DNA from 2 places in the Arthrobacter sp. A5 genome. Region 2 is predicted to be linked to the other one. Evidence: riboswitches for the same ligand, from Rfam matches in the RefSeq annotation. Region 2 holds a riboswitch; the other holds the start of a gene.
What was found. A riboswitch is a leader RNA that binds a small molecule or an ion and turns the genes downstream of it on or off. The one in region 2 is predicted to bind cyclic di-AMP.
Positions count from the first base shown of each region.

Region 1 (15,870 bases), 220 kb from region 2:
AATGCCAGCGGCAACCCAATCATGGCGATCCAGTCCAACGCGCTCCAGGGCCTACCGCCGGCGACCTTGACCAGCAGTACGCTCGCCAGCGACGCCACACAGACAACGGCGAGTACCGCAGCAGCTACATTGAAGACCAGCCCGCTGCGGCCGGAGTCAGGCATGGCACGGCCGTTCTCAGTCATGCCGTTAACGCTAACAGCGGACACCTTGGCGGCAAAGCCGCGGCGCCGGGGACGACACGCTAACCTAGAGGGAGCAGACCAACACGCCCAACGCCGTCGCGCCCAATTGGAGGCTTTCCTTTGAGGTTTACGTGCAGCCGCGGGGGACCCGAGCAAGACGATGAACGAGGTAAACGAAGTGCCAACCGGGAAAGTCAAGTGGTATGACAACGAAAAGGGCTTCGGCTTCCTGACCACCGATGACGGCAAGGAAGTGTTCCTGCACGCCAATGCGCTGCCGGACGGTGTTTCCGAGGTCAAGGTGGGCATGCGGATGGAATTCGGGGTCGCCGACGGGCGCAAGGGTGCCCAGGCGATGGCCGCGCGGATTCTCGACAAGGCGCCGTCGGTCGCGAAGGCCAAGCGGATGCCGCCCATGGAACTGGCGCCGATTGTGCAGGATCTGGTGAGCATGCTGGAGAAATCCGTCGGGGGTCTGACCAACGGCAAATACCCGGACGGCGACGCCGGCAGGATTGCGGCTGCGCTGCGCAAGGTCGCCGAAAACTTCGACGCGTGATGGCCGATTCCTTAACTCCCGCAGCGGTGCCCGCCGGGTCCACCGGATCCACGGTGCCCGCCGGATCCACGGTGCCCGCCGGATCCACGGTGCCCGCCGGATCCACGGTGCCCGCCGTGCCCGCCGGGTCCACGGTGCCCGCCCAGCCCGGTGCGGGAAAGCGGCCGAAGGGCCGGCCCGGCGTGCCGCTGTGGCGCACCGGGAAGCCCGACGCCGTGCTGGCGGCCGCCGTCGACGTTGCCAGACAGGGCGTGCTGGGGATCGCTGACGAACGGCAGATCGGCGCGCACCTCGGAGTCCGCAGCGAGGGCGAGCGCGTCGCAACGCACCTTTTTGAGTGCAGGATGAGCGGGTACGTGGGCTGGCAGTGGTTTGCCGTGCTGGCGCGGGTGTCCCGGTCCAAAACCGCGACGGTTAATGAGGTGGGGCTGCTGCCATCAGAAAACTCGGTGCTCGCGCCGGACTGGGTGCCGTGGGCGGACCGGGTCCGGCCGGGGGATGACGAGGAGGCGGCAGAGCTGGCTGGCCTCCTCCTGCCGGAGACGTCCGGTGCGCCCGAGAACGGTCTGCCCGAGAACGCAGCCGCGTTGGCCACGGCGCTGCTGGAACAGGAAGAGGCACTGGGGCAGGATGCTGCCGACGCCGAGGCAGACACCCACAACTGACCCGTTACATTTATCGATTGACCCCTTCATCCGGGACGCAGTTGAGGCGCATGTTTCGCCAAAACATGCGCCTCAACTGCGTTGTCGATTCGGTGACTGGGGCTAGAGGTTCCCGATGACGTAGTCGATGCACTTGGTCAGCGCGGTCACGTCGTCGGGCTCGATCGCGACGAACGTGGCCACCCGGAGCTGATTGCGGCCGAGCTTGCGGTACGGCTCGACGTCGACAATTCCGTTGGAGCGTAGGATTTTGGCCACCGCCGCCGCGTCCACGGAATCATCAAAGTCGATGGTGACGATGACGTTGGAACGGTCAGCCGGGTCGCTCACGTAGGGGGTGGCGACCGGGGACTGCTCGGCCCAGGCGTACAGGCGGCCGGCCGAGTCGGCAGTGCGGGCGGACGCGAAGTCCAGGCCGCCACTGGCGTTGAGCCACTTGATCTGCTCATTGAGTGTCACCAGCGTGGACAGCGCCGGGGTGTTGTACGTCTGGTTCAATCGGGAGTTATCGACCGCTGTCTGCAGGTTCAGGAAGTCCGGAATCCAGCGGCCGCCGGCTTGGATCTTTGCTGCGCGCTCCAGCGCGGCCGGAGAGAACAGACCAAGCCACAGGCCGCCGTCGGACGCAAAATTCTTCTGCGGCGCAAAGTAGTACACATCGGCCTGGGCGATGTCGACGTCGAGGCCGCCGGCCGCCGACGTGGCGTCAATGACCATCAGAGCGCCCTCGTCGGCCCCGGAAACGCGCTGCACCGGCGCGGCCACGCCGGTGGAGGTCTCATTCTGCGGCCAGGCATAAACGTCCACGCCGGCCTCGGCTTGGGCCGCCGGCCGGGTACCGGGCCCGGACGTGATAATGGAAGAGGCGTCCAGGAAAGGAGCCTTGTTGGTGGCCCCGGCGAATTTGGAACCGAACTCGCCGAAGCTCAGGTGCTGGGCCTTCCGCTCCACCAGGCCGAAGGCGGCAATGTCCCAGAACGCCGTGGACCCGCCGACGCCGAGGATCACCTCGTACCCGTCCGGTGCCCTGAAGAACCGGCTCAGCCCGGCGCGTACTTCGCCAACCAGGTTTTTCACCGGCGCCTGACGGTGTGATGTGCCCAGCAGGTTGTGCCCGGCGCCAGCCAGCGCCGCCACTTGCTCCGGCCGTACCTTCGAAGGTCCGGCGCCAAAGCGTCCGTCCAGGGGCAGCAGCGGTGCCGGGATGGTCAGGGCAGTGGATTGGCTCACGGGTAGCTCCAAGAGGATTGAACGGCGGGGCGTTATTGGTTGGTCATAATTCTGCCGTGGCGTGGCACCTCAGCGTTAACCGGTCCGTGTCGCACGACGTAAAGTTCAGCCTCGCTGTGGTCCGGCGGCTTCAGTGGAATAATTTTCCGCCATCTGACAAGCAAGCTAACCTAGAGCAGAGAGTGCAAGGGCCGGCACGAAAAAGTCGCAGGTTCCGTTGCTGGCCCGCATCATGAAAATCGTGCGCGCAGGTTTCCTATCGAAGCGCCAGGAAGGTGTTGACTTGTCCGACTTGATCGACACGACAGAAATGTATTTGAGAACCATCCTGGAGCTGCAAGAGGAAAACATCGTGGCGCTGCGGGCTCGGATTGCCGAGCGCCTGCACCACTCGGGGCCTACTGTCTCGCAGACCATCGGCCGGATGGAGCGCGACGGCCTGGTGGTCGTTTCCGGGGACCGGCATCTGGAGCTGACCGAGACGGGCCGGCATAAGGCAACCCTGGTGATGCGCAAGCACCGCTTGGCGGAGCGGCTGCTCTCCGACGTGATCGGATTGGATTGGGCTTACGTCCACGACGAGGCCTGCCGCTGGGAACACGTCATGAGCGAGCGGGTGGAGAAACGGATCTACGAGCTGCTGGGCCATCCGGAGGAGTCGCCCTACGGTAACCCCATTCCGGGCCTTGAGGCTTTGGGCGGACGCTCGTCGAAGGCTTTCACCGACGGGGTCATCAATCTGTTGGACGCCATGCCGCTGTACACCGCATCGTCAAGGGTGGAGATCTGCCGGCTGTCCGAGCGGATTCAAGTGGATCCGGAATTGCTGACCCAGCTCGACGAGGGCGGATTGCGCCCGGGCGCGCGGATTTCGCTGGCCCTGGTGGGCGACTACATCTCCGTGCGGGTGCCCGATATCGACGGCGCATTGGAGCTTCCGCCCGAGGTTGCTGCCCATGTGTTTGTCTCCGTGAGCTGATTACGCTCTGCGCGGAACCCGGTCGCGCGTTTGTCGCCTGTACTGTAGCACCTAGCAGCCACCACCAAACCTAGTGAAGGTGGGACGACGGATGAGTTGTCCATAGGAATTATAACGAATCCGTTACGGGGAAAAGTTTCTACCGTATAGTAGCTACCTGGCGCTGATACCAAAGCGTTACCTTTCCGTCGCCGAACCTTGCCAGCGGAACATAGGAAAAACCGCATGGCAAGGGCGGGGGACCCACTCAACGGCAGCTGAAGACACGCTGCCTTGGGGTGAAGTCCGTCCGGGCATGAGACGGCTGAGGCGGCCATTCCATTCGGATACGACGGGGCCGTGCCGTGCCCTCCGGGCCGAGCTGCAGATCATTCCCCAGACTCGAATCCGACAGCTGACTCCGCAGGCGTACGAGAGAGGCTCAACCTTGTCCACGATTCACCGGCATGGCCGCAGACGCGGGTTTCCTGTGGCTCCCGCGTCACCCGCTGCCCCAATCTGCCGACGCAACACCATCCACCGCGAACGGCGGAGCAATCGCCGGCACCCCTCGGTGCGGGGGCTGTTCCGTGGGGCCGTTTCCGCCGGGATTAGCCAGACAGCGGGCATGGCATTGGCGGCGACCGGCCTGGCACTGGCCGTGACCATGCCGACGACGGCGGCGACTCTGTCCGTCGGTGCAGCCGGGCGTGCAGCGGCCGAAGATGCCGTCATTACGGCGGATCCGGGCGTGCCGATGGCATTTGATCGTCCCCAGGTGAGCAGCCGGCCCGACGCGGACGGCAAGCTGCATCAGACTCTCGCCGTGTCCGCCGCCGAGGTCACTGCTGCCGCAGCCAAAGGTGTCCTGAGTGCGCCGCTGGATACCCTACAGCAGACCTCGGGCTTCGGTAGCCGCATCAACCCGTTGACCGGAGAGATGGGGGAGGTCCATACCGGCCAAGACTACGGTGTGGCTTGCGGCAGTGCCGTTCATGGTGCGGCCGGCGGCACCGTGACCTTCGCTGGGTGGCATCCCTACGGCGGCGGAAACCGTATTGTGATCGATCACGGCAACGGCCTGTCGACCACGTACAACCACCTCTCACAGATCGGCGTGACCGTCGGCCAGACGCTGGAGCGCGGGGCACGGATCTCTCTCAGCGGCACCACTGGCTCCTCGACGGGCTGCCATCTGCACTTCGAGGTAGTGGTCAACGGCACCCTTGTTGACCCCCTCGGCTGGCTCTGACGCCAGCACTTTTTCACAGCGCCATCCACAGCTCACCGTGACCAGAATGTGACATTGCGTTGAATCTGTTGTAGCGTCTTACTCGCGCCAAGTTGTACAGAAGTTGGCGCCCATGAGTGGATTGCCTAGCTCTGCCACCGCTCACGGTCCGTTCGCAACAATCGTCTGGCAGGGGCGGGGGAACCAATAACGGACTTCGTCAGAAGTCCTTGGGGTGAAGCCGCGAAGCGTTCATCGGAAGAAATTCCGCAGAATGTGGAGCGGCCGGGTGACTCCCATCCGAATCCGACAGCTTACCTCGCAGGCATTGGGAGAGGCTTCAGCCGTGTCATCAGTCAATACCCTTGGTCGCCATAGAGTGGCCACGGTCAGTAAAAACCCGCTTTCGGCCATTTCGAAGGCCGTATCCTCCAATGCGGGGACCGTGGGCCGGCAGGCAGCGGTCATCGCCGCGGCTTCGGGCCTGATCCTAAGCATCGGACTTCCGGCGCAGGCGTCAGAAACCGGTCGCGTCACCACCGATGCGTCCGCAGCCGTTCAGGTTGCTCCGCTGTCGATCACGGCACCGGCCACCGCCGCGGTGTCCTTCGACCGTCCCGCCGTCAGCTCCACGCCGGCTCCTGTAGTCGCCGCAGCAGCACCGATCGCCGCAGCAGCACCGATCGCCGCAGCAGCACCGATCGCTGCAGTTGCACCGCTCGCCGAAGCAGCCGACCAGGTGACTGCTGCTCAGAACACCGCAGCCGAAGCCGTCGCAAAGACCGAGGCCGTTGCCGCTCCTGTCGTGGGCAGTGGGCATGCGGGCGTCGCAGCGGCCGCCTATGCAGGAATCGGACATCCCTATGTCTGGGGCGGCACCAGCACCTCGGGCTGGGACTGTTCAGGATTTGTGCAGTGGGCATACGCCCAAGCAGGAATTTCCGTTCCGCGGACCAACCAGTGGAGCGGAATGGTTCAGACATCCAACCCGCAGCCCGGCGATCTGGTTGTACAGAACGGCGGAGTCCACGTCGGCATCTACGTGGGTAACGGCATGGTCATCAGTGCGCTGAACCCGAGCGTCGGCACAGTACTGCTGCCGGCCACCGCTACCGGAACCTCCGTCTTCTACACCCTTCCGTAACCGCCAGCACATTCCAAACGGGCCGATGGCCCGCGAAAAAAATCCGCCGAGGCCCTTGCCCGGAAGCTGCCCCTTCAGCTTGAAGACATTGAAAGTGAGTACCACATGACCTCTCGTGCACCTATTGCACGGCACCGCGCCGTGGTGTCAAAGACCAAATCGATTTCAGTTATTGCAAAAGCCGTAACTTCGAATGCGGGCGGCGTAGGCCGCCAGGCCGCAGTCATTGCAGCCGCATCCGGTCTGGTCCTGACTAGCGGTATCGCCGCCAACGCCGCTGAGCCCTCGATGACGCGGGTGTCCGACGCATCCTCGACCCTTAACGTCAAAGCGGCAGCGCTGCAGGCCATTACCGCCGACGCGACTGCCGCGGTGTCGTTCGTCAAGCCGACTGTGACGTCGATCCCGGCCCCGCCGCCTGCGCCGGTAGCTCCCGTTGAGGCGCAGGCCGACCAGATCGCACCGGTCGTCCAGGAAGCCGTCGCGAACACGAACAACGCTGCCCCTGCAGCGGCTGCCCCTGCAGCGGCTGCCCCTGCAGCGGCTGCCCCTGTAGTGGCTGCTCCGGCCGCAGCCCCTGCTCCCGCCGCAGCCCCTGCTCCCGCCGCAGCCCCTGCTCCGGCCGCAGCCCCTGCTGCGGCCGCAGCCCCTGCTGCCGCCAGCGGAGTCGGCGCCACTATCGCCGCAGCCGCCTACTCGCAGCTCGGAGTCCACCAGGACTGCACCGCACTCGCCAGCAACGCCCTTGCCGCCGCGGGCATCTTCTACCACGGCTGGCCGGCCGGCTACATGTCCCTGGGACGTACGGTCTCCGCCGCTGAAGCCCAGCCTGGCGATCTGATCTACTACGACAACGCAGGCGCCGGTGTGCCCCACATCGCCGTCTATGTCGGCAATGGCCAGGCAATCCACGGCGGATTCAACGGTGGTAACACTGAGCTGTTCACCGCGTACCTGGGTTCCGGCCCGGTCTTCATTGCGATCGGCCACTAGCATAATCTGCGTCAACGGCTGAAGCAGCTTTCACAAGGTCCCCGCGGATTGCGGGGACCTTTTGCTGCTTAAACGCGTGCAGCGTCGGGTTAGGCGAGGACGCAGGAACGAGAGTTAAGCGCCGCCAGCGCCGGGACGGACGACGGTGGCAGCGCCCGGTTGGTGACTGCGGCAATGCCTGGTTGGTGACTGAGGCAGTCCATCACCGGATTGGGCGAATCGGGCATCGAGTGTTTAGTCTTATCCTGACGATCCACGGTTCGGGCACGCGGAGGGCAGCCGGCTCTCCGGCAACGGTCCCGGAACTTGCCGGAAGAAGCTTGTGCATGCGCACTCTCATTCTGAATGCTGGATATGAGCCCCTGGCAGTTGTGACTTTCCGCCGGGCGCTGGTCCTTGTCCTCACCGGGAAGGCGAGCGTCATCGCCGAAACCGACGACCCCGTGGTGGGCCCGAGCGGGATTCTGGGTAGGCCGTCCGTGATCCTGCTGACGCGATATGTGCGGCTTCCGTATAACCGTCCGGCCCCCGTTACCCGGCGCGGCGTGCTGCGCCGCGATGATCACCGGTGCGCCTATTGCGGCAAGACCGCGAGCACAGTGGACCACGTCGAACCCCGGTCCAGGGGCGGGATCGACAGCTGGGAGAACCTGGTGGCGTGCTGCCTGCGCTGCAACGGACTCAAGGGGGACCACACACCCGCGCAGATGGGGTGGAAACTGCATACCACCCCGCAGCCTCCGCGCAGCGGTTTTTGGCAGATCAAGGAGCTGGATAAGCCGGTGCCGGAGTGGGTACCGTTCCTTCGGCAGGAGTCGGCGGCGTAAGCTGTACCCATACGCCGAGGTTAGGACGCCATGATGATGCAGCCGGTCACGTTTGTGGAGATTCACAGTCCCGATATGGCTGCGACACGTACCTTTATGCAGGCCACCTTTGGCTGGGACCCGCAGCCCTTCGGCACGCCGGAGTATCTGATGACGGAGCACGGTAGCGCGTCCGGCGTTGACACCGGACTGATGGCTTCCCAAGACGGCGATCCGCACGCCACGCCTGTCATCGCCGTTCCCGATCTGGAGGCCGCAATGGCCGCTGTTGTCAGCAACGGGGGCGCCATTGTGTATCCGCGCTTCAACAAAGGTGCGGCTGGTGGCGCCTGTTACGTTGTGGACCCCGCTGGTGTCCTGATCGGCCTGCACGAGATGCAGCCGGCTGCCGCCGAAAGCGCGGACGACGGCGGTAGTGAGGAACGTCTGGGCTTTGCCTGAGTTGGCCGGTTCAGCCCGGTTCGCCATTGTCGGGGCGATAATCCTCGCCGGCGGGCGGTCATCGCGTCTGGGCGGAATCGCGAAAGCGGCGCTGCTGATCGGCGGAGTGAGCCTGCTTTCCGGTACTGTCGATGCCGCACGAGGAGCACTGCACGCCGGCGAACGCAGCCAGGTCCGTCGACCTTCCATCGTCGTGGTCGGTCCGGTGCAGCAGCTGCTGAGTCTGCTGGGACCGTCGGGAGCCGGCGGCGAATCCTCGCCGGAGGCCTCCGTTCCATCGACCATACCGGCGCCGGAGGTGTTGCTGGTCCGTGAGGACCCGCCATATTCGGGGCCCGCTGCTGCAATGGCAGCCGGCTTGGCCCTGCTCACGGGCACTGCCACGGGCACTGCCACTGCCGGCGCCGCACCCGATACGGGTGCCGGTGGCGAATGCGTTTTGGTGCTCGCCTGCGACATGCCCCACGTCTCCACAGTCGTCTCCTCGTTGCTTCGCCGGCTCGAAACCGCAGCAGCGGAGCACCTACCACAGGGTGTGGAGGGCTGGCTGGCTTCAGATCAAGGACGTGATCAGCCGTTGGCCGCGGTTTACCGGATGGCGCCGCTCCTTCGTGCCGTTGAACTGGCACGAGCGTCCGGCTCGCTAAAGAATGCCTCGGTGTTCCGCCTGATTGCTAGTCTGGACTTGGTTCGTGTGGACGTTCCTGCCGGCAGCACTGCGGACGTTGACAGTTGGGGTGATGCGGCGGCTCTGGGAATTGACGGCATTCCGGGGCTCAGCCCACCCGATGCCGCCGACGATGAGTGACGCCGGCTTTAACACGCATGAGCCAGAATCGTAACCAAAGCCTGTCGCAGCCAGCGATCCAGACCGATATGCACGGAGGAACAGTCATGAAGAGCCAGGAAGAAGTGCTGGAGGATTGGGTCCACACGCTGCTGCAGGCCTTTGAGATTGCCGACCTGACGATTGATACCAATGCCGTCCTCAAGGTTGCCGGCGAGGCCGCGCACGCTGTGGTGCGCCCGGCCGCTCCACTGACGACGTTTATCGCCGGACTCGCAGCCGGGCTGGCTGCCGGTTCAGGTCAGGCAGCCGAAGCTGCAGCCATGCGGGCGGCGCTGGAACTGGCCGGGAATTTAGCGGTTGCCGAAGCCGGCGGGGAGGATTAGTGGGCCGCGCCAACCCGGCGCCGGCCCTCATGGCGGCGGAACCGTCGGGTGCTGCGGCAGCAGCCGGGAACTTCGGTGACGGACCCGTCGCACAAGATCCCACCGACGGTGCCCCAGACGGTCGCGCGGGCGTTGAGTCTGCCGTCGGCCCGGCCACCGAGCCGGCACCCGCGATGCGTTTGCCGCACAGCTGGGAGGAGGCAAGGGCGCGGGCCTACGACTGCGCCGCACCGTTGCCCGCGCACCCGGTCCCGCTCCAGCAGGGAATCGGACGGATCCTGGCCCGGGACATCCTCGCGCTGCAGGACATGCCGCACTATGCGTCGTCGGCCATGGACGGTTGGGCCGTCACCGGCAGTCCGCCGTGGATCCTGGCCGAGCCCGGCCGACGGCTGGCCCCGGGTCAGGCCAGCCCGGTGGTCACGGGTGGCCTCATCCCTGTCGGCGCCAAAGCCGTGTTGCGCAGCGAATCAGGCCAACTGAGCACAGACGACGACGGGCTGCCGGTGCTGGTGCTCAGCGAAAGGGCCAGGCCGGGAGAGCCCAAGGGCGGCCAGCACATCCGTAGGCAGGCCGAGGAAGCTGCCGTCGGCGACAGGCTCGTGCTGGCCGGCCAGACCCTCAACCCGGCTCATATCGCGCTTGCAGCATTGGCCGGACTCGATGAGGTCCACGTGCTCGGCCGGCCCGCGGTGAAACTCGTTTTTACCGGCGATGAGGTGATTCCCGCCGGCTTGCCGGAGCCTGGACAGGTCCGGGATACCTTTTCGCCCCAGCTGGCGGCGGTGGTCCGCATGTTGGGCGCGTCGGTGGTGGCCCAGCAGCGCGCTGCCGACAGTCTGGCAGCCATGCTAGACGCACTCGAAGACCCCGCGGACAACCCGGCCGATGTTGTGATCACAACCGGTGCGACCGGCCGGTCCAGCGCTGATTTCCTGCGGGCGGCCATCGCGCACCTGGGTGGGACGATGATCGTTGATGGCATCGCCATGCGCCCTGGACATCCGACTTTACTCGCAGAGTTCCCGGACGGACGCCTGTTGGTGGGCCTGCCCGGAAATCCGCTGGCGGCCATGATGGGACTGTTGACCGTCGCCGCGCCGCTGCTCGCGGGACTGGGCAGCTGCGACCGCCCGGGAACCGGGGAAGTCTTCTGCGGTATCCCGATTCCTGAGAGCCCGGGCCGCACCCGGTTGTTGCCCTATCGGCTGGTTTACGGACTCGCATCGCCGGCAAAATTTGCCGATTCCGGCATGCTGCGCGGCCTGGCCGCCGCGGACGGAGTGATGCTTGTGCCGCCGCACGGGGCCAAAATGGGTGAAGCCCTGAGTACGATTCCGCTGCCCTGGTGAAGCCAAGGGCCCCGGCGCCGTTCAGGACCGGCACGGTTGCCTGTTGTCGGGCTGATTGGCTGAAGCCCGACTCCGAGCGTAGGCCTGACTGAGCATAAAGCAGCCTCAGTTCACAAAGCAGCCACGGCCACAAATCCGACACAATACAAAAACTTTGAGCACCGCAGGAGGACGCATGGGACGGCTTACACAACGGGTCAGGATGGCCAAGGTCAGGCTGACTGCCGCCAGCCACAGTGTTGCCGCGGGCGACAGTGTTTCCGCCAGCCACAGTGCTGCTGCGGGCCGCGATGGTGTTGCTGCGCCGGCGGCGACGGTGCACCAGATCGAGGACACGTTGGCCGTCGAAGAGCCGCTGGAAATCCGACTGGGGGACGATCCTTTCAGCGTGACCATGCGGACGCCCGGTGATGACTTTGACCTGGTTGCCGGCTTCCTGGTCTCCGAGGGTGTCATCTGGGAGCCCGGGCAACTGGTGTCGCTGCGCTTTTGCGCAGGCGAAGATGAAAACGGCCGGCAGACCTTCAACGTGGTGCAGGCGCAGCTTCGTCCCGATGTCGCGCTGCCGGATACCGGACTGCAGCGCCATGTCTACACCACCAGCTCCTGCGGAATCTGCGGGACCGCCTCCATCGAGGCCGTCCGGAAGTCCTCCCACTTTGCGTCGGCTGCGGCGGTGCAGGGATTTCCTCTGCTGACCATGGAGGTGCTGGCGTCGCTCCCGGACAGGCTGCGGCGGCAGCAGAAGCTGTTCGAGCGGACCGGGGGCGTGCATGCCGCCGGCCTGTTCGACAGCACCGGCGAACTGCTGTGCCTGCGCGAAGATGTGGGGCGGCACAATGCCGTGGACAAAGTGGTGGGCTGGGCGCTGCGGGAGGGCCGGCTGCCGTTGCGCTCGACGGTGCTCCAGGTATCCGGGAGGGCGTCCTTCGAGCTTGTACAGAAAGCTGCCCTCGCCGGCGTCCCTGTCCTCGCGGCGGTGAGCGCGCCGTCGTCGTTGGCCGTTGAACTGGCCGAAAGCTCGGGACTGACTCTTGTCGGCTTCAGCCGCGGCGGCAGCCTGAATGTGTACGCCCATCCGGAGCGGGTCCTCGTTTCCTGATTGCTGCGTTGTCCATCGGTGGCTCCCTTACTAGGGTGGACAGCACGGCGAACGGTCCGAGTCTTCACATCTATGAGGAGTGCCCAGTGCATGATGACCGTCTGCTGACCGAGGCCCGGCTGAACCGCTTTGTCGCCGATCGCCTGCTACCGGCGGTTTACGCCCGTGCCCTGCCGCTGACTGTCACCGGCTGGAATGTACCCGATGAGCCCGTGTCCTTTGCCGAAGCGGTGGATCAGGACTATGTTCCCGTCGTCGGCGGGGAGCCGTGGGGTGCTCCATGGTCCACCAAATGGCTCCGCATCAGTGGAACCGTGCCAGCGGGCTGGGGCGCGGAAGGCCGGACCCTGGAAGCCGTCGTCGATCTGGGTTTCACCATCGAAATTCCGGGCTTCCAATGCGAAGGAATTGCCTGGCGCCTGGACGGGACCATCGCCAAGGCCATCTCGCCGCGTAATCAGCACGTCTCGGTGGATCTGCTTGGCTCCGGGGATGGTATCGAGTTTCTGGTGGAGGCCGCTGCCAACCCGGATGTGGCCCGGGGCTTCGTCTTTGCTCCTACGCCGCTGGGTGACAAGGCCACAGCGGGCGCGCTGCCGCAGTACCGGCTGGGCCCGATTGTGCTGGCCGAGCGGGACCTGCAGGTCTGGGAACTGTGCCAGGACGTCGGCTCGCTGAACGGGCTGATGCACGTTTTGCCGGTGGATCTGCCCCGCCGGTCCGAGATTCTCCGGGCGTTGGAAACGATGATGGACGTGATGGATCCGACCGACGTGTCCGGCACCGCAGTGGCCGGCCGGGCCGCGCTGGCCGAGGTGCTCAGCCGCCCCGCATACGCATCCGCGCATAACGTCGTCGCCACCGGGCATGCGCACATCGATTCGGCCTGGTTGTGGCCGGTGCGGGAGACCATCCGCAAATGCGCCCGCACCTTCGCCAATGTACTGGCCCTCATGAACGACCACCCGGACTTTGTCTTCTCCTGTTCCTCGGCGCAGCAGCTGGCCTGGATGAAGGAGTTTTATCCGGATTTGTTCGTGCGGATCAAGGCCAAGGTCGCCACCGGACAATTTGTGCCGGTCGGAGGTATGTGGGTCGAAGCCGATACCAACATGCCCGGTGGCGAGGCGATGGCCCGGCAATTCGTGGAGGGGAAGAGTTTTTTTCGGCGTGAATTCGGCGTCGAGTGCAGGGAAACCTGGCTGCCGGATTCCTTTGGCTACTCCGGCGCATTGCCGCAGATTGCCCGGGCCGCCGGCATGGAATGGTTCCTCACGCAGAAGATTTCGTGGAATCAGGTCAACAGGATGCCGCACCATACGTTTCTCTGGGAGGGGATCGACGGCAGCCGGATCTTCACGCACTTCCCGCCGGTTGACACCTACAGCTCGGAGCTCAGCGCGGCCGAATTGGCCCACGCCCAGCGCAACTACCGGGAACATGGCCGTGGCACGCTCTCCTTGGTGCCCTTCGGCTACGGCGACGGCGGCGGTGGGCCGACCCGGGAAATGATCGCCGCTGCCTACCGCGCCGCCGACTTGGAAGGATCCCCCACGGTATCCATCGGATCGCCGGCCCAGTTCTTCGCGCAGGCCGCAGCGGAGTATCCGGATCCGCCGGTCTGGCTGGGGGAAATGTACCTGGAACTGCACCGCGGAACGTACACCAGCCAGGCCAACACCAAGCTGGGTAACCGCCGCAGCGAACACCTGCTCCGCGAGGCGGAGCTGTGGGCGGCGACTGCCGCCGTCCGACTTGGAATGGAGTACCCGGCCGGACAGCTCAAGCGCCTCTGGCAGCTGGTGCTGTTGCAGCAGTTTCACGACATCCTGCCCGGCAGCTCCATCGCCTGGGTGCACCGGGATGCGGAGCGCAATTACGACGCGATCGCCGGTGAACTGTACCCGCTGATCCGGGAAACGGTGCAGGCCCTGGCCGGAGCCGGCGACGAACCGCTTCTGGTCAACGCCGCCCCGCATGAGCGCGCCGGCGTCCCGGCCCTGGGCATTGGACCAATGGTACTGCCGGATGAACCGGTGCGGATCACCGAAGCGGACGGCGGCTATGTGCTGGCTAATGGCATCATCCGCGCGGCCATAGACGCCAATGGCCTGCTGACGTCGCTGCTGGATTATGCCACCGGCCGGGAGGCGATTGCGCCCGGAAGCTTCGGCAACCACCTGGAGCTGCATCGGGATACGCCCAATGCCTGGGACGCCTGGGACATCGACGAGTTCTACCGGCACAACGTCACCAGCTGCGCCGCGGCGAGGTCGGTGACGCTGGAGCGGATGGGGCGGGAGCCCGTCGTCGTGATCGAAAGGCTCGTGGGCAGTTCCCCCGTGACCCAGCGCATCCGGCTGGCCGCCGGCTCGCCGTCGCTCTCGATCCAGACGCTGGTGGACTGGCAGGAAAGTGAGAAGCTGCTCAAGCTCGGGTTTCCCTTCGACGTACGCGCCGACCGTTCCGCGGCGGAGACGCAGTTCGGCCACGTTTACCGGCCCACTCACACCAACACGTCGTGGGAAGCGGCGAAGTTCGAGATCTGCGCGCACCGCTGGATCCATGTGGCGGAGCCGGGCTACGGGGTGGCGGTGAGCAACAGCAACAGCTACGGCCATGACGTGACCCGCGCGGTCCGCTCTTCCGACCAGGGCACGACGACGACGGTGCGGCTTTCGCTGCTGCGCGCCCCCAGGAGCCCGGATCCCTTTACCGATCAGGGACCGCACGGGTTCTGGGTCACAGTCCGGCCCGGTGCCGCTATTGCGGACGCGGTGGAGGAGGGCTACCGGACAAATTTGGAAGCGTTGCACGTCCGTGGGGCCGCGCCGGTGCAGCCGCTATTCACGGTGTTCAACCCGGCCCTGGTGATCGAGGCGGTGAAGTTGGCCGAGGACGGGTCCGGGGACGTCGTCGTCCGGCTTTACGAGTCCCTCGGGCAACGCAGCACCGGGCTGGTCACCGCTCACTTCCCGGTCGGGAGCGTGGAGGTGACGGACCTGCTCGAGGAAGCGGTGGCGGCTCCGGCGGGCGTCGTGCCGGGCCCGGGCGGTGCCGAGCTGACGCTGCGCCCGTTCCAGCTGGTCACCCTCCGCTTCCGCCGCTGACCCAATCCTCCGCCCCCAACTCTCCGCACCCGTCCCAACTGAGTCGCACTTATTGCACTCAAAACCCGTTTTGGGTGCCATAAGTGCGACTCAGTTGGGATGGCTAGAATTCGTGCAGCAGACGCTGCACGAACTGCTGGGTTCGCTCCTGTTTGGGTTCCCGCAGAACCTCGGAGGCGGGGCCGCGTTCTACCACGACCCCGCCGTCCATAAAGATCACCTCGTCGGCCATCTGCCGGGCGAAACCCAGCTCGTGGGTGACGATCACCATGGTCCAGCCCTCCTCGGCCAGTTCCTTGATGACGCCCAGGACGTCCCCGACAAGTTCGGGGTCCAAGGCGGACGTTGGCTCGTCAAAGAGCAGCAGCTGCGGCTTGAGGGCCAGGGCACGCACTATTCCGACCCGCTGCTGCTGGCCGCCGGAGAGCTCAAAGGGGTAGGTGTCCTTCTTCTCCAGAAGCCCCACGCGGGCCAGCAGCCGCTCAGCCTCCTCGACGGCCTGAGCCCGGGGCCGCTTTTGAACTTTGATCGGCCCCTCGGTCACGTTCTGCAGGACGGTCATATGCGGAAAGAGGTTGTAATGCTGGAACACCATGGCGCTGCGGTCGCGCAGCGCGGCAATGTCTTTGCGGGAAACTCTGTCTTTGCGGGAAACCTTGTCTTTGCGGGAAACCTTGGCGCCAAAATCCAGCCGCAGTTGCCCGCTTCCGTTCCCGCTCAGCGCCACCGTGCCGCCGTCGGGCATTTCCAGCCCGTTGAGGCAACGGAGCACGGTGGTCTTGCCCGACCCCGAGGGTCCTATCAGCGCCACCACTTTGCCCTTGGGCACGTCCAGATCGATGCCCCGAAGGACCGCATTGGCGCCAAACGCCTTGGTCAGGCCCCTGACCTGCAGCACCG
Region 1 covers NZ_CP180316.1:635,746-651,615, forward strand. Annotated here, with positions in the region: gene ACLLJI_RS03035 (hypothetical protein) at 1-185, opposite strand, end outside; gene ACLLJI_RS03040 (cold-shock protein) at 364-744, shown strand; gene ACLLJI_RS03045 (DUF3027 domain-containing protein) at 744-1,409, shown strand; gene serC (phosphoserine transaminase) at 1,512-2,639, opposite strand; gene ACLLJI_RS03055 (metal-dependent transcriptional regulator) at 2,923-3,618, shown strand; cyclic di-AMP (ydaO/yuaA leader) riboswitch at 3,798-4,042, shown strand; gene ACLLJI_RS03060 (M23 family metallopeptidase) at 4,226-4,849, shown strand; cyclic di-AMP (ydaO/yuaA leader) riboswitch at 4,986-5,170, shown strand; gene ACLLJI_RS03065 (C40 family peptidase) at 5,175-5,972, shown strand; gene ACLLJI_RS03070 (NlpC/P60 family protein) at 6,078-6,965, shown strand; gene ACLLJI_RS03075 (HNH endonuclease) at 7,292-7,792, shown strand; gene ACLLJI_RS03080 (VOC family protein) at 7,823-8,233, shown strand; gene mobA (molybdenum cofactor guanylyltransferase) at 8,226-9,041, shown strand; gene ACLLJI_RS03090 (DUF6457 domain-containing protein) at 9,128-9,406, shown strand; gene ACLLJI_RS03095 (molybdopterin molybdotransferase MoeA) at 9,406-10,758, shown strand; gene fdhD (formate dehydrogenase accessory sulfurtransferase FdhD) at 10,934-11,860, shown strand; gene ACLLJI_RS03105 (alpha-mannosidase) at 11,947-14,970, shown strand; gene ACLLJI_RS03110 (amino acid ABC transporter ATP-binding protein) at 15,074-15,870, opposite strand, start outside.
Region 1: it holds a riboswitch for cyclic di-AMP, as region 2 does, so the genes downstream of both, ACLLJI_RS03065 (C40 family peptidase) here and ACLLJI_RS02045 (hypothetical protein) in region 2, are expected to answer to the same signal.

Region 2 (15,870 bases):
CGTTTTCATCACACCCACCCTCCAGCATGCGCTGGCCTGCGCGAACGCTGGTGCGCACATCGTGGCCATCGACGGCACCCGCCGCCCCCGACCGGACGGTCTGGATCTGGCCGCGACCATCGCGGGCATCCACACCGGATCCAATGCGCTGGTCATGGCCGATTGCGGATCGCTGGCCGACGCCGAGGCGGCCGTGGCAGCCGGCGCGGATCTGATCGGCACCACGTTGGCAGGCTATTCGGGTGAGCGCGAAAAGACACAGGGGCCGGACCTGGACCTGCTGGCGGAAATCGTCGCTGCGGACTTGGGCCTGCCGCTGATCGCCGAAGGCCGTATCCATACCCCGGCGCAGGCCCGCCAGGCACTGGACGCGGGCGCGTTCGCCGTCGTCGTCGGCACCGCCATCACGCACCCGGCCTCCATCACGGGCTGGTTTAAGGACGCCCTGGACGCCTGATCCGTGGGCCTGGCATCGATTGCACGGCAGGTGCTCGCATCGCATCTGCGCTTGCGTGGGTAATGCCCTGGCCGCGCCTTGGCCGCGCCTTGGCCGTGCACCAAATGCCCAGCCGACGTAGGCTCGGACCATGAGCGAGCCACGAACGGTTGATGTTGTCATTATCGGTGCCGGCGCGGCGGGCGAAAACGCAGCGGAACGCGTGGTGCAGGGCGGCCTCACCGCGGTGCTGATCGAGGCTGAACTGGTCGGCGGGGAGTGCTCCTACTGGGCGTGCATGCCGTCGAAGGCGCTGCTGCGACCCGGGACTGCACTGCTGGCCGCCCAGTCCGTGGCCGGTTCGCGGGAGGCTGCGACGCAGACGCTGGACGCCGCCGCCGTCCTCAAGCGGCGTGACGAGTTCACCTCGCACTGGCAGGACGACAGCCAGGTCGACTGGGTAAAAGGCGCCGGCATTGAGCTGATCCGCGGACACGCGTGGCTCACCGGCGCGCGGACCGTTGAAGTTGCCGGGAACGACGGCGGCAGGCACCTTTTGCGCGCCCGGCACGCGGTCGTGCTGGCCACCGGGTCCGTACCGACCGCTCCCCCGCTGCCCGGGCTGGACGACATCGACTATTGGGGCACCCGCCAGGCCACCTCCGCGCAGAATATCCCGGGTCGGCTGACCGTCTTCGGCGGGGGCGTGTCGGGCACGGAACTGGCCCAGGCCTTTGCCCGGCTCGGTTCCAGCGTGACTCTGGTGGCCCGCGGGAATCTGCTGGCCATGTACCCGGCGGAGGCCCGGGAGCTGGTCAAGGCCGGGCTCCGGGCGGACGGCGTGGATCTGCGTCTACACACCTCCGCGGACAGCGTCCGGCGCAATGCCGACGGCCAGGTGGAACTGATCCTGTCCGACGGCGGCGGGACCGTCACCTCCGATGAGCTGCTGGTTTCCACCGGCCGGCACCCGGCGCTGGAGGGCCTGGGCCTGGAGAGCATCGGACTGGAACCGAAAAAACTCGATACCGACACGACCGGAAGGGTAGCCGACAACGACTGGCTCTACGCCGTCGGGGATGCGGCCGGCAAGGTGCTGCTGACTCATCAGGGAAAATACGAGGCCCGTGCCACTGGAGCCGCCATCGTGGCCCGGGCGGCCGGGAAACTCAGCGGCGACCCGGCGCCGTGGAGCCGCTACGCGCAGACCGCCGACGACCATGCCGTGCCGAACGTCATCTTCACCGACCCGGAAATTGCCTCGGTGGGCCTAAGCGTGGAGCAGGCGCGCGACGCCGGAAAGAATGTTTCCGAGGTCTCGCTGCCGATCGCCGTGGCAGGGTCATCGCTCTACGCGGACGATTACCAGGGCTGGGCGCAACTGGTGATCGATGACGACAGCAGGACCATACTCGGTGCGACGTTTGCCGGCCCCGACGTCGCCGAGCTGCTGCACTCGGCCACCATCGCCGTCGTCGGGCAGGTTCCGCTGGAACGCTTGTGGCACGCCGTGCCCTCCTACCCGACGGTCAGCGAGGTCTGGCTGCGGCTGCTGGAGAAATGCGGGCTCTAACCCATCGAGCCGACCACTCCGTCCGGACGCCGGGCTCATGAATGCGCTGACCCTCTAGTTGAACTGACCAGTCAGTACTGATATGGTTTATCCGTTCATAAACCCATCGGAAGGTCATGCTGTGCTGTCGGCTTCGGAGCTCCACGTTGCGGGGCGCCATCAGGACCTCTTGCCGGCCACCAGTCTGGAAGCGCCGCGCGGCGCCGTGCTGCTGGTCCAGGGTGACGGCCGCCAGAGGCGAACCGCGCTGGCCCTGACCCTGACCGGGCGGATGAAGCCGACCTCCGGGACGGTGCACTGGGGACGCGAGGCAGACATCACCCATCTGCGCCGGCACAGTGCATTAATCGACGCCCCCGGGGTCAACGAGCCCGAGCAGCATCTGAGTGTGAAGGATCTCGCGGCCGAGGATCTGGCCCTGATCCCGCGCAAATTCCGTGACCGTACCCGCCCCAAGGCCTGGCTGGTCAAGCACGGGCACTCGGAGATCGCCGGCAAATGGACGGACGAGCTCGCGCCGGAGCCGCGGCTGCGGTTACTGACGGATCTGGCGCTGGCAAACCCGGATGTCGACGTGCTGGTGGTGGATTCACCCGACCGGCACAGCGATGACGCGCAGGACTGGCTGCCTTTCCTGCAGCGGCTGGCTGCCGGCACCGGCAGGCACGACGGCGGGCACCGCCTAACGGTGATCGCCGTCGTCGCAAACTTCCCGCTGGACTGGGACGGCGCGACTGCGCAGGTGGGAGATATCCCCGCCGTCCCCGCGCCGGCTCCCGAAGCAGCCCCCACCGAACCGGCCGTTGAGCCGGCTCCTGAACCGGCTACCGAAGAAATTTCCGCACAGGTTCCACAGGCCCAGCCAGCCGCGGCGAAACCCGCTCACAACGACGAATCGCAGGAAACCCTATGACCGTCCTCCGCCTTGCTCTCTCGGAGCTCAAGCGCATGACCGGCGGTCTGCTGCCCAAGCTGACCATTCTGGCCCTGATCATGGTCCCGCTGCTGTACGGCGCCGTCTACCTCTACGCCAATTGGGATCCCTACGGCAACCTTGACCAGCTGAAGGCCGCCGTCGTCGTCGAGGACCAGGGGGCCACCACGAAGGATGGCCGGCAGCTCCATGTGGGCGACCAGGTGGCCCGGACGCTGACGGTCGGGAAAAAGTTTGACTGGGTGAAGGTCGCCTCGGCCGAGCAGGCGGACGACGGCGTGGCGTCCGGCGAGTACGCCTTTGCCCTGAAAATCCCCAGCGACTTCTCCGCCAGCCTCGCTTCGCCGGAGAACTTTGACTCCGCCCGCCAGGCCATCCTGAGCGTCACCACCAATGACGCCAACAATTACCTGCTCACGTCCATCGTGGACAAGGTGACCACGCAGGTCCACGAATCTCTGGCCAAGGAGGTGGGACAGACGACGGCGGACGCGCTGCTCACCGGGTACGGCACCATTCACACGCAGATAGTGAAGCGGCCGACGGCGCCGGCCAGCTCGCGTCGGGAGCGGCAAGTTTTCGGGACGGTGCGGCACAACTGCACACCGGGACGGGGGCGCTCAGCACCGGCGCGGACACGCTGCTGAACGGCCAGACCCAATTGGTGGCTGGAGCGAATCAGCTCAATAACGGAGCCGCCCAGCTGAGCAACGGCCTGGGCCAGCTGCAGTCCCAAACCGCCTCGCTGCCCGCGGACAGCCAGACCCTCTCCTCCGGGGCAGCCCAGGTCGCGGCGGGAAACGCGGCGCTGAACACCAAGGTGCAAAGCGCCGTCGGCTCTCTGAATCAGCTGGACTCCGCCGCACAGGGCCTCCTCAACGACAAGGCGAAGCCGGCCCTCGATCCGCTGGTGCAGAATGGGACCATGTCCGCCGCGCAGGAGCAAAAGGTCCTCGACCAGCTGCAGGCGCTGCCGGCAAGCCCGGCCCTGACGGATGCCCGGACCAAACTCCACATCGACGCCGCGGACGTGCAGAAGCTTGCGGACGGCTCGCAGGCCGTTTCCGGTGGGGCCGCGAAATTGGCCGCGGCTGCTCCGACTCTCACCGCCGCCATCTCCGAGGCCAACGGCGGAGCGCGGCAGCTGGCCTCCGGCACGGCGACCCTGGCCGCCAACCAGCAGACCGCGTTCGATGGCGCCAACCAGCTCGCGGCGGGAGCGAAAACGCTCGACGAGGGCGCGGCAGGGCTTGACGACGGCGCGAAGAAGCTGTCCGACGGGGCCACGACGCTCGCGGATTCTCTGGCACAGGGAGCCGGCCGGGTACCCAATCCCAACGATGCCCAGAAGGCCAACGCCGCCAACGTCATCTCGGACCCGATCGCGGTGAACTCGCTCTCGCAGGCGCAGGCGGCCAATTACGGTTCCGGGCTGGCTCCGTTCTTCCTGGTCCTGGCACTGTGGATTGGGGCGTTTATGCTGGTGCAGGCGATGCGGCCGATCACCCAGCGCGCTCTTGCCTCCAACGCACCCTCGTGGAAGATAGCGGTGGGCGGTTGGCTGCCGTTCTTCGTCGTCTCCACCCTGCAGGCCGTTGCGATGTATCTTGTGGTCTATTTCGGGCTGGGCCTCGACCCCACGCACCCGCTCCTGACCCTGGGCCTGCTGCTGCTGGCCTCGATGGCCTTCACCGCCATCATCCAGGGTGTGGTGGCGCTCTTGGGCAGCGTCGGTAAATTTGTGGTCCTGGTCCTGCTGGTGCTCCAACTGGTGAGCTCGGGCGGCACCTTCCCCTGGCAAACAACCCCGGGACCGTTGCACGTGGTGCATCAGATCATGCCGATGGGGCACGTGGTCGAAGGCATGCGGCACCTTATTTACGGCGCCGATCTGGCACCCCTGGGCGCGATCGTTCTCGGCCTGATCGGCTACACGCTGTTTGGTCTGCTGCTCTCGGTCATCGCCGTGCGGAAACATAAGTTCTGGACATTGAAGACCCTGCAGCCGGAGATCGCGGTATGAGGGCCGTCCCAGCCCGCGCCGCGGAAACCCGGCGGCCGGGACGGACCAATGCCACGAGGCAAAAGCTCTTTGATGCGTCCATGCTGCTGATCGGCGAACGTGGACCGGCCAATGTCACCGTGGATGAGATCGCCGCGGCGGCGGGTGTGTCCAAGGGGACGGTCTATTACAACTTCGGCAGCAAATCGGAGATGATCGGGCAACTGCTCGAACACGGCGTCGGGATGCTTGAATCCCGCCTCGTTGTTCGGAACTTGGGCGGAAAGCACGGCCCAGCTGGGGCTGGGGCTGCGGCCGGGGCTAATGATGCCGTGGATGACTTGCAGGAAATGCTCGGGGCCATACTGGATTTCTTCGCCGAATATCCCTCATTCGCGCAGTTGCTGGTCGGCGAGATGTGGCGCACGCCGGGCGAATGGCATGAGACGCTGACGCTGCTGCGCGAGCGGCTGGTCAGCGTCCTCGGCACCGCCGTGGAGCGGGTGTCCCGGGAGCATGCCGTCGATACCGGCATTCCCCCGGCAAGCGTCGCTGGCGCAATATTCGGCGCGACGTTCGTCGTCGGGCTGGACCGCTTGGTTTTCCATCCGGAACGTTCCCGCGAACAGGCCCTGGCTACGGTCATGACCGTCATCCGCGGCTACCTCCGTTAGCTCGGACAGACTGATCCGGCATTCAGGGACGCAGTGGAGTCAGACCGCCCGGGGGACGGCGAAACTGACAGCCTGGGCGTCCTGGCCGTCCAGTTCGGCCCAGGATCCAGCATGCTCAAAGACCGCCAAGGCGCTTGTGGGATAGCTCATGGCCAGATTAGTGTAGGCGTCCTCGGCCGAATCCCTGGAGGCCAGCCGCAGCCCAAGGTCCTGCAGACCCGGCAGGTGGCTGATGACCAGCAGCGTCCGCACCGTTTCCGGCAGATGATTGATCACCGTCAGCATCTCGGCAGCCGAAGCCGCATAAAGCCGGTCCTCAAGTTTTGGGGTCGGAGCCTTCTCCCCGAGCTGCTGGCAGACCCAGGTACAGCTTTGCCGGGCCCGGAGGGCGCTGGAACAGAGGATGAAATCCGGAATGACGCCATTGTCAACCAGCCATTTGCCCGCCACCACGGCATCCGCATGCCCGCGCTGCGCCAGCGGCCGGTCGTGGTCGGCGACACCCAGCGGATACGCGGCTTTCGAATGTCGCATCAAAACCAGCCGCTTCACGTGGTGATCACTCATGCACTGAGTCTAGTGACAGGTTTCGCTGGTGGCAGGTTTCGGACCCGCCGCAGTGCCAGTTCGTCGGCGGGCGGCACCATCAGATGCGCGGTGTCCGTTCGCCGGCGGCGGCACCATCAGATGGAGTACTCCGGCGCGGCCCACACCACGACTTCGGGATGCTCGTAGAAACGGTAGCCCTCACCACGGACCGTGCGCACCGTGTTCGCCAGTCGGCCCAGCTTGGACCGGAGCCGGCGGATGTGGACGTCGATGGTCCGCTCGTTCGGCACCTCGTCCGCATTGCCCCACAGTCCGTCCAGCAGCTCGTCGCGGCCAACCGTACGCGTGCCGTGCTCGACAAGATAGTTCAGCAGCTCGAATTCCTTGAACGTCAGGTTCAAGGTCTCGCCGTCCAGGTGCACCTCACGACGTGCCAGATCGATCAGCACGCCGGACGGGCGCGATTCCTGTACGGTGCGCAGCCGGGCTGCCTCCTGACGCTGGCGGGCAAGAACCGTCGGATCACCGAACGTCGAGCGGACCACTTCGAGAGCCGTGCCGGGAGTGTCTGCGGGAGCTATCGCCACGGCGGCATAACTCTGTGCCTGCGGCACCAGCGACTGGACATGTGCCCGAATATCCTGTGCCAGCTTGGCCAGAGACGTTCCTGCGGCGGCAGCGGTTTCCTCATCCACGCCGACATACACGACGAACCCACGGGCCACGTTGTCCGCCGCCGAGGCGCGGGCACTTTCTACACCGGAGATGACGGGGGTGGGAGCTGTCAGGGGTGCATCGGCACTGTGGGCGGCGGGTCGGTTCTGGCCGAATCCGGCCGGTCGGGTTTCCTGCTCATGGCCGAAGCCGTGCGGAGGAACGGCCGCGAGATAGCCGGCCCGCGCGGCGAACGGAGCGCGGAAACTGTTGGGATTGTTGACGGCATTTACTGCGGCCGGCTTGCCTGCATTGCGGACGGAGATGTGGACGTATCCGGAAGCTACTGACATGGGATTACCTCAATGTGAATGGCCGACGTCGCGGCGCGAATGCTTTTCCTCACCCGGCCGATAAGCCGGTGAAATGCCCATCAGGGGCAGGCCAGATGGGCCGATAATGCCTGAACTCAGGGGTAGCGGGTCAGGCCTGCATTCGACAACAGCACATGATCCTTCCAGTGGTTTCACCGGGGAGGGTCGCTGCGGCTGCAGATGCCATTGAGTGGATGTTCACAATCAGAGTGTGCTACGTAACAAAGCGAACACGCAAGTAACATTGCGCCAAAGTGTCCGCATAATGAGATGGATAACCTCAATGTGTCCAAGGTCACAGGCGGTTCAGATTGTCGCTTATTCAGCTGTTATCCGAAGAACCGGCTGAGTTTCCGGCTGAGAGGCCTGAAAATCATTCGATTCTTCGTTGAACCGAGCAGGCCGGAGCATTATCGGTGACCAGGCCCGGACGCTGAAGGCAATGTCACCAGTGCCCCGCCATGCAACGGACCCGCTCCTGCATAGTTTTCGGCCGTTTAACTGCATCGAGAGCCGACGACGAAAGTCCCGTCTGACTGCTACCCGGGCGCACGGGTGGCTAGTCTGGGGTTCACAGCTAAAACATAGCCGGCGCCCAGCGCCGGCAAACCCCATTGCCAGAGAGTTATAGCCATGGCATCTTCGCGCTCTTTCACAGAACATCTCCCCCGTCTCACGCATCAGGACGGCTCGCCGATCCGCGCTCTCGTCGTGGACGACGAAGCGAGCCTGGCCGACCTGATGCGGATGGGACTGCGGATGGCCGGGTGGGACGTTGTGGTGGCCCACGATGGAAATCAAGCCATCAAAACCGCGCGTGAATTCCGACCCGAGGTGCTGGTGCTGGACGTCATGCTTCCCGGGGTCGACGGCGTCGAACTCCTTGGCAAGATCCGCACCTTTGCACCCGGTGTGCCGGCGCTCTTCCTGACCGCGAAGGATACCGTGGAAGACCGTGTCACCGGGCTGGCCGCCGGCGGCGATGACTATGTCACCAAACCGTTCAGCATGGAAGAAGTCCTGCTCCGGCTGCACCGCATCGTCCAGCGCTCCGGCGTGACGGCAGAGGACGCCGCCGAGCTGGTAGTGGGGGATCTGACCCTGAACCAGGACACTCGGGAGGTGATCCGCGGCGGGGCGCTGATCGCGCTCACGGCGACGCAGTATGAACTACTCCGCTACCTGATGGAAAACACTCGCCGGGTGCTCAGCAAGTCACAGATTCTTGACCGGGTCTGGAACTACGATTTCGGTGGCCAGGCCAACATCGTGGAACTCTATATCTCCTACCTGCGCAAAAAGATCGACGCCGACCGTCCGCCCATGATCCACACCGTGCGGGGTGCTGGTTATGTGCTGAAACCGGCCGCTCCGTGAGCCTGCCCGCTTCCGTCATTTTGCACAGGCCCGGGCGATGGGGCCGCCCCCGACAGCGTTGGTCCCGGTTAGGATCCTGGCATCTTCGGACCAAGCTTGTGCTCGCCACGATGGCGCTGCTGACCGCCATTTGTTTCGTAGTGGGTCTGGTCAGCTATGCTGCCGTCCAGGCTTCTCTGACCCATCAGTTGGACGACACCCTGGCCGAGGCGTCACACCGGGCCACGACCTTCAGCGCCGGCCCACCCCCGCAGGGATCCGCCGGTGACCATCCGAATCCGCTGAACGCCCGCGGCACCGGCATCGGCACCCTCAACGCGCGTATCTCCGCCGGTGCGGTGACAAGCGCCGGCCTGCTGTCCAGGGATCAGACTATGCCCGGAATCACCGCCGGAGACGCGGCCACGCTCCTCGGAATTCCGGCCGAAGCTCCCCCGGTGGACCGGACCCTCTCCAACGGCGACTACCGTCTGGTGGCCGCCTCCATGCCGGACGGGGACATCATCGTGACCGGCCTTCCGCTGGCGCCCAACAACGCCACCCTGGCATCTCTGGTGCTCGCCATTGTGCTGATCTCCCTGGGCGGCCTGCTGGCCCTCGGGCTTGCCGGAACCTTCATCATCCGCCGCACCCTCGAGCCGCTTGAGGAACTTTCCGCTGTTGCCACCCGGGTGGCAGGGCTGCCGCTGGACGCCGGGGAGGTCGCCCTGGCGGTGCGGGTGCCGGCCAAGGCGGCAAATCCCGAGACCGAGGTCGGCAACGTCGGGCATGCCCTGAACAAGATGCTGGACAACGTCTTCAGCGCCCTGCAGGCCCGGCAGAAAAGCGAAACAAAGGTGCGCCGGTTTGTCGCCGATGCAAGCCACGAGCTGCGCACCCCGCTCACGGCCATCCGCGGCTACACGGAGCTGCTCCGGATGACCGAGACGCTGAGCCCGGACGGCCGGAATTCTTTGGACCGGGTGGAGTCCCAGTCCAAACGGATGGGAACCCTGGTAGAGGACCTGCTGCTGCTGGCCCGGTTTAATGAGGGCCGCGCCCTGGACCTCAAGGAGCTGGACCTGACCGAGGTGATAGTGGAGAGCGTCAGCGACATCCGCGTCATTGCCCAGGATCATCTATGGAAGATGGACGTGGCAAGTGAGCCGCTGCGCATCCGCGGCGACGAAAACCAGCTCCGCCAGCTGCTCATCAACCTGCTCACGAATGCCTACAAGCACACGGACGCCGGCACCACGGTCTTCACCGCCGTCCACCGGGCAACGGATGGTTCCATCGTACTGACCGTCACCGACAACGGCCCCGGCATCCCAGAGGAATTCCAGGAGCAGGTCTTTGACCGCTTTGCCCGCGCCGACTCCGCCCGTTCCGGCGCTACGGGCACCACGGGTCTGGGGCTGGCCATCGTGCAGGCGATTGCCAATGCGCACGGGGGCCGAATCGAGCTCACCAGCAGACCCGGGCGCACCACGTTCGCCATCCGGCTGCCCGCCGCGCTGGTCATCGCATAGAGCCGACGGCGACGGCAGGCACTGACGGCTGCGGCAGCACTGACGACGGCGGCGGGCACCGTCAACCGCGGCACGCCTGCCGCCGTGCCGCCAACCGCGGCGCCGCCCCACCGTCGTCGCCCGTCAGCTACGGAGCGGACGCCGGAAACTGAACTGCGTGACGCGGTGCATCTGGTCCCGCAACCGGACGTCGTTGCGCCGGTTGAGCAGGATCAGGGCCCACGCACCCGCCACCACGGCCACCACTGCCCCGATCCCCACGGACCAGCGGGCCCCGAACACGGTTCCGATCCAGCCGATCAGCGGCGCCCCGATCGGAGTTCCGCCCTGCAGCACCACCATATACACCGCCAGCACCCGTCCGCGCATGACCGAATCGGTGGAAAGCTGGATGCTGGTATTGCAGGCATTCATGAACGTCAGGGACGCGAGTCCCACCGGTATCAGCGCCACGGCGTACAGCCAGTAGCTGGGCATCAGCGCCGCAATCCCCGCGAACAAGGCAAACGCGAGGACGCCGCCGATCACGTAGCGCATCCGGGTGCCCTGCCGGCGGGCGGCCAGCAGGGCAGCGGCCAGCGTGCCCAGCGCCATCACGGAGCCCAGCAGGCCGTACTCCCCCGGGCCAAGGTGAAACACGCTCGTGGCCATCAGCGCATTGGTGATCTGGAAGTTCATGCCGAACGTCCCGACCACGCCGACCAGCACCATGATCATCATCAGATCGGGGCGCTGGCGGATGTAGCCCAGGCCCTCCCGGATCTGGCCCTTGCCGCGCGGCGCCCGCTCCGATGGATGCAGCTCCTCCGTGCGCATCCGCAGCAGCGAGATCAGCACGGCAATGAAGCTTGCGGCGTTGAGCAGGAATGCGGTCCCGGTGCCGAACCACGCGATCAACAGACCGGCGACGCCGGGACCGGCCAGTCGTGCCAGGTTAAAGGACGCGCTGTTCAGGGCGACGGCGTTGGGAACGTCTCTCTGTTCCACCACCTCCGAGACAAACGCCTGCCGGGACGGCGCGTCGATCGCGCTGGCCACGCCAAGCAGCAGTGCCAGCGTGAAAACCTGCCACAGCTGGACCGTGTTCGTCACGACCAGCAGACCCAGCGTAAGCGCGCAGATGGCCATCGCCGTCTGCGTGCAGAGCAGGATCCTGCGCTTGGACACGCGGTCTCCCAGCAGCCCCGCGTAGGGCCCAATGAAAATGATGGGCAGAAACTGCAGCCCGGTAGTGATACCCACGGCAGTGCCGGAATTATTGGTCAGGATCGTCAGGACCAGCCAGTCCTGGGCGACCCGCTGCATCCAGGTTCCGATATTGGAGACCAGTGCCCCGCCGACCCATAACCGGTAGTTGTAGACCTTCAGGGCCCGGAACATGTCCTTCATCTGGCGCTCATTCCCTGCAGGATTCGGGCGGCCTCGCGGAGCACTGCGCGCTCCTGGGGTTCCATCGCGGCCAGTCGCTCGGCAAGCCACGCGGTACGGTGACTGCGCGCGTCCGCCAGCACACCCGTCCCAGCGTCCGTGATATTCACTAGGACCTGCCGCCCGTCCGTGGGGTGTTCGCGGCGCGTGACCAGACCGGCCATTTCCAGCGCGTTGACAATCCTGGTCATCGACGGCGCCTGAATATGCTCCCAGTCGGCGAGCTGACGCAGGGTCATCGGAGCATGATGGATGGCTGCGAGGACCGAGTATTGGCCCGGCGAGACAGCCTCGCCGCTGGCCTCCGTGCGCAGCCGCCGCGAGGTGCGCATGACTGCGATGCGCAGATCCACCGCCAGTGGGCCCGCGTCCGGCGCGGAGCCGTCGTCCGGATCCTTTTCACGTGCGGTTCTTGCCTTCGTCGTCGGCTTGGTCGCTGCCACAGTCATCAGCCCGCTCATTAGGTGCATTTCAAGCTACATAGTTACCGTAAGTCATTACCCTTGCTAAGTAAATCCTGAGCTTGGCCTGTCCCCAAAAAGATTGCGCAGCAGATTACACAAAAGCTGTCCGTTATCAAAATGTGACACTCGGCGGCGAGTCCGGTATTGTGATGGAGGCGCCAAAATCAGCAAATCATTGCTCCCTGGTGTCCGTGGCCGGATCGCCGAGCTCTGCCCCCGCCCACGTTCCGTTCGAGAAACGGCAGAGACGGGGGACCCACATCCGGGCTTCCGCAGGAAGCCCTTGGGGCTAAGCCATCCGGTCCGTGCCGCTCCTTGCCGCGCAGATCGGACGGCCGGATGCTCTCATCCGAACCCGACAGCTCACCTCGCAGGCGTCGAGAGAGGTTTGCAGCATGTCCGAAAACATTCAGCACGGCCGACGCCGCGTCACACCGACCCGTCGAAAGTCAGCAGTCCGGCAGCTATGGGAAGCGGCCCCGAAGCCAGGTCCCGTGGGCCAGCGAATGACCGCCATCGCTGTCGCCGGCTTCCTGCTCGTGGGGATGGGCGCGTCCAATGCGGCCCTGAGCCACGACGGATCCGCGACTGTTGCGCCCACAGCCGATGCACCCGTCTCTGCGCCAGGCAATGTACCAATGGCATTCACCCGCACGGACGTGAAATCCAGCGCCGCGCCCGCCGCGACGCCCAACGTCAGCGGCGCTGCCTCGGGCGTCCAGGTGCTCGGCGCGAACGGCGGCGCCGTCAACGATCCGGCCGGTGCGCGTGCCTACGCCGCCAGTGTGCTGGCCTCCTTCGGCTGGGGCCAGGATCAGATGACCTGCCTGGTGCCGCTGTGGACCCAGGAATCCGACTGGACGACAACCGCGGAAAACCCGTCCAGCCTGGCCTACGGAATAGCCCAGTCGCTTCCCGCCGAGAAAATGGACAGCACCGGAGCGGACTGGAAGAACAACTACCAGACGCAGATCCAGTGGGGACTCGATTACATTCAGAACCGCTACGGCTCACCGTGCGGTGCCTGGCAGCACGAAACGGCCATGAACTGGTACTAAGCGGCCCTCGACCACCCGCCCCCTCAGGAGCTGCGGTCAGCCCACCACGCCGTAGAGCCGGTCGCCCGCGTCGCCTAGACCTGGCACGATATAGGAATTCTCGTTCAGTTTTTCGTCAATCGAGGCGAGCACGATCGTGACGTTCCTGCCTTCGAGCTCCTCGCGCAGCTTTGCCAGGCCCTCCGGGGCCGCCAGCAGGCAGATGCAGGTGATGTCATCCGCGCCCCGGGCAAACAAGAACTTGATTGCCTCGCGCAGGGTACCCCCGGTTGCCAGCATGGGATCCAGCACATAGACCTGGCGCCCGGTCAGGTCATCCGGCAAACGCTCGGCGTAGGTGATCGCCTCCAGCGTCTCCTCATTGCGGGCCATTCCCAGAAAGCCGACCTCCGCAGTGGGGAGCAACCGCGTCATCCCCTCCAGCATGCCCAGGCCGGCGCGCAGAATCGGGACTACCAGCGGCGTGGGCTTGCGCAGCCCGGTGCCGACCGTCGTCGTCACCGGGGTTTCGATGTTGACCGGCTCAACCCGGACATCACGCGTTGCCTCGTAGGCCAGCAGCGTGACCAGCTCTTCGGTCAGCAGCCGGAAAATCGGAGAAGTGGTGTTCTTGTCCCGGAGAACGGTGAGTTTGTGGGCAACGAGCGGGTGGTCCGCAACAAGTACGCGCATAGGTAAAAGTTACCATTGAGCCGTGACCCCAACAGCGAAGTTCCCCGCAGCTCCCGCACCCGGCGGCGGCCGAGACCGTGCTCAGCACCGCGAATGGATGGGTCTGGCGCTGGAACAGGCAGAGCTGGCCGCAGCCACCGCGGACGTGCCGATCGGCGCCGTCGTCCTGGGTCCCGACGGGTCGGTCCTGGGCGCTGGCTGCAACGAGCGCGTTGCCTTGGAAGATCCGACGGCGCACGCTGAGATGGTCGCGATCCGCGCGGCGGCGCGGGCGCTGGGCTCGTGGCGGCTGGACGGCTGCACGCTCGCGGTCACGCTGGAACCTTGCGCCATGTGTGCAGGAGCCATTGTGCTGGCCAGGCTCCCCCGAGTGGTCTTCGGGGCCTGGGACGAGAAAGCCGGTGCGGCCGGATCCGTTTTCGATATTCTGCGCGAACGACGGCTCAATCACTGGGTGGAGGTGTTCCCCGGCGTCCGGGATGGCGAGTGTGCGGCCCTGCTGCAGGACTTTTTCGCCGGCCGGCGCCTTCCGTAAGTTGTTGCGCCCGAGCCGTTCCCCGCCCGCCTGCGACCCTCGACCGGCGCGAACTCGGCCCTGGACAGCGGCGCTTTTGGGAAGCAGGCCGTCCGTCCGGTAAAGTAACTGCGTTGGTGACGTGTCCGAGCGGCCGAAGGTGCAACACTCGAAATGTTGTTTAGGTGAGAGCCTAACGTGGGTTCAAATCCCACCGTCACCGCCAAGCGGCAAGGCCCCTGCCTCCCTTATGAACAAAGGGAAGTGGGGGTTTTGCTTTGTCCCGAAATTGGCCCCTCAGTAACGCAGCGGTAACGAAATTCTCGCGATGCCCTGCGCTCAGTACCCCCGGGAGCAATGCGCAGTCCGCGATCGACTCGGTCACCGAGGCGGCCGAGCCCCTGGTTATGCGAAAGGATAGGCGCACGGCTGCAACGGATCTCGACCCGATTGAGGTCATCGCCCTCGACATCGCACGGGCCGACATGCACTACATAGCTACCTCGTTGATCGGCCTTCCGTCTTCCGCGGCCGCCGCGGAGGTCGCCCTTGTCCAGTACGGAGCCATGGCTGCCTACGAGGCGCAGCTCCCCTTCGAAAAGACCCTTGGCTGGCGCCTGGAGGCAAACTGGGACGCTGGCACTGCGAAGGCCGCTCGAATGAGCGGCAAGTTCTTTGCCGACACCAAGCGAAACCTGCAGAAAGTCGTCACTCATTTCGACGAGCTTCTCCGGGCGAACCACGGCGCTTTCTTCCCGCCTAACCGGCGAGGCCGACTCTTCGATTTTCTCCGCGACGACCTGTCGGTTGTCATCCTTGAAGGTAGCCCGTACACGAGCCTTGTCAGCGCGCACTATCTGACGGGGCTCGCGCCTGAGCAGGTCGGCGACCTTTCAACCGTCGGTCCCGCCATAGGGAGACTTAGCATTGGTGTCGGTAACGTCGCTGCTGCTCTTCTGAATGACTCCGGCATTGAGTTGCATCAGCACGGACCCGTCCCGCCTTTTAGGTCTAGCAGCAGCCCTCCTGACCGTCCAGAGCGCTTCCTCGTCCGCGGTGCTGAGCGTGTCCCGATCACTGTGTGCGTGGTGTGAAGCCGCCGCTCGCCAGCATCGATTCGTCGCCCTCTTCCAGTCCCTGACAGCCCTCGAAATTATGCGAAATGATGGTGGCCGGCCCTCTCAATCCGCTGAAATGATGGCATTCCTGGACGACCCTGAGTCGGTGTGGGTTCTGGGGCAGTCAAAACTCCGTAACGGGCTGGTTCATCTCGGGCTTCAGGACATCGCTGCGAGCCTTGGCGCCCGGAGCACAGTCGACGACGCCGTACGTGCCTACACGGGGCAGGACCCCGACGCGGCTGCCGCCCGTGTCGTGAACCACCTGACCCGATTCGTCGACCTTTTGACGAGATGGATGCTGTCGCCAACCCCCGATGGAAACTTGTTCCTTGCGGCTATGCACCCTGCTCCTCTGGAATGATCGCGGGCGCAATCCGAAAACTAGCGGGCGAGATCGACGCACACCTGACTGATCTCGACGAGCGGAGTGTTCAGGGGATCCAATCGTCCAAATCATGACGCGATGGCTGCGCGCGCCCGGTGCACGATGTGTGCCGGGACCTGGTCGATTCGAATTTTCTAGCCGTCA
Region 2 covers NZ_CP180316.1:413,217-429,086, reverse strand. Annotated here, with positions in the region: gene ACLLJI_RS02100 (N-acetylmannosamine-6-phosphate 2-epimerase) at 1-457, shown strand, start outside; gene ACLLJI_RS02095 (dihydrolipoyl dehydrogenase family protein) at 588-2,009, shown strand; gene ACLLJI_RS02090 (ABC transporter ATP-binding protein) at 2,179-2,922, shown strand; partial or broken gene ACLLJI_RS02085 (YhgE/Pip family protein) at 2,919-4,966, shown strand; gene ACLLJI_RS02080 (TetR/AcrR family transcriptional regulator) at 4,963-5,619, shown strand; gene ACLLJI_RS02075 (SixA phosphatase family protein) at 5,659-6,186, opposite strand; gene ACLLJI_RS02070 (winged helix-turn-helix domain-containing protein) at 6,303-7,175, opposite strand; gene ACLLJI_RS02065 (response regulator transcription factor) at 7,830-8,573, shown strand; gene ACLLJI_RS02060 (sensor histidine kinase) at 8,684-10,084, shown strand; gene ACLLJI_RS02055 (MFS transporter) at 10,208-11,473, opposite strand; gene ACLLJI_RS02050 (MarR family winged helix-turn-helix transcriptional regulator) at 11,470-11,973, opposite strand; cyclic di-AMP (ydaO/yuaA leader) riboswitch at 12,184-12,367, shown strand; gene ACLLJI_RS02045 (hypothetical protein) at 12,372-13,034, shown strand; gene upp (uracil phosphoribosyltransferase) at 13,071-13,706, opposite strand; gene tadA (tRNA adenosine(34) deaminase TadA) at 13,729-14,241, shown strand; tRNA gene ACLLJI_RS02030 (tRNA-Ser) at 14,357-14,446, shown strand; gene ACLLJI_RS02025 (hypothetical protein) at 14,628-15,314, shown strand.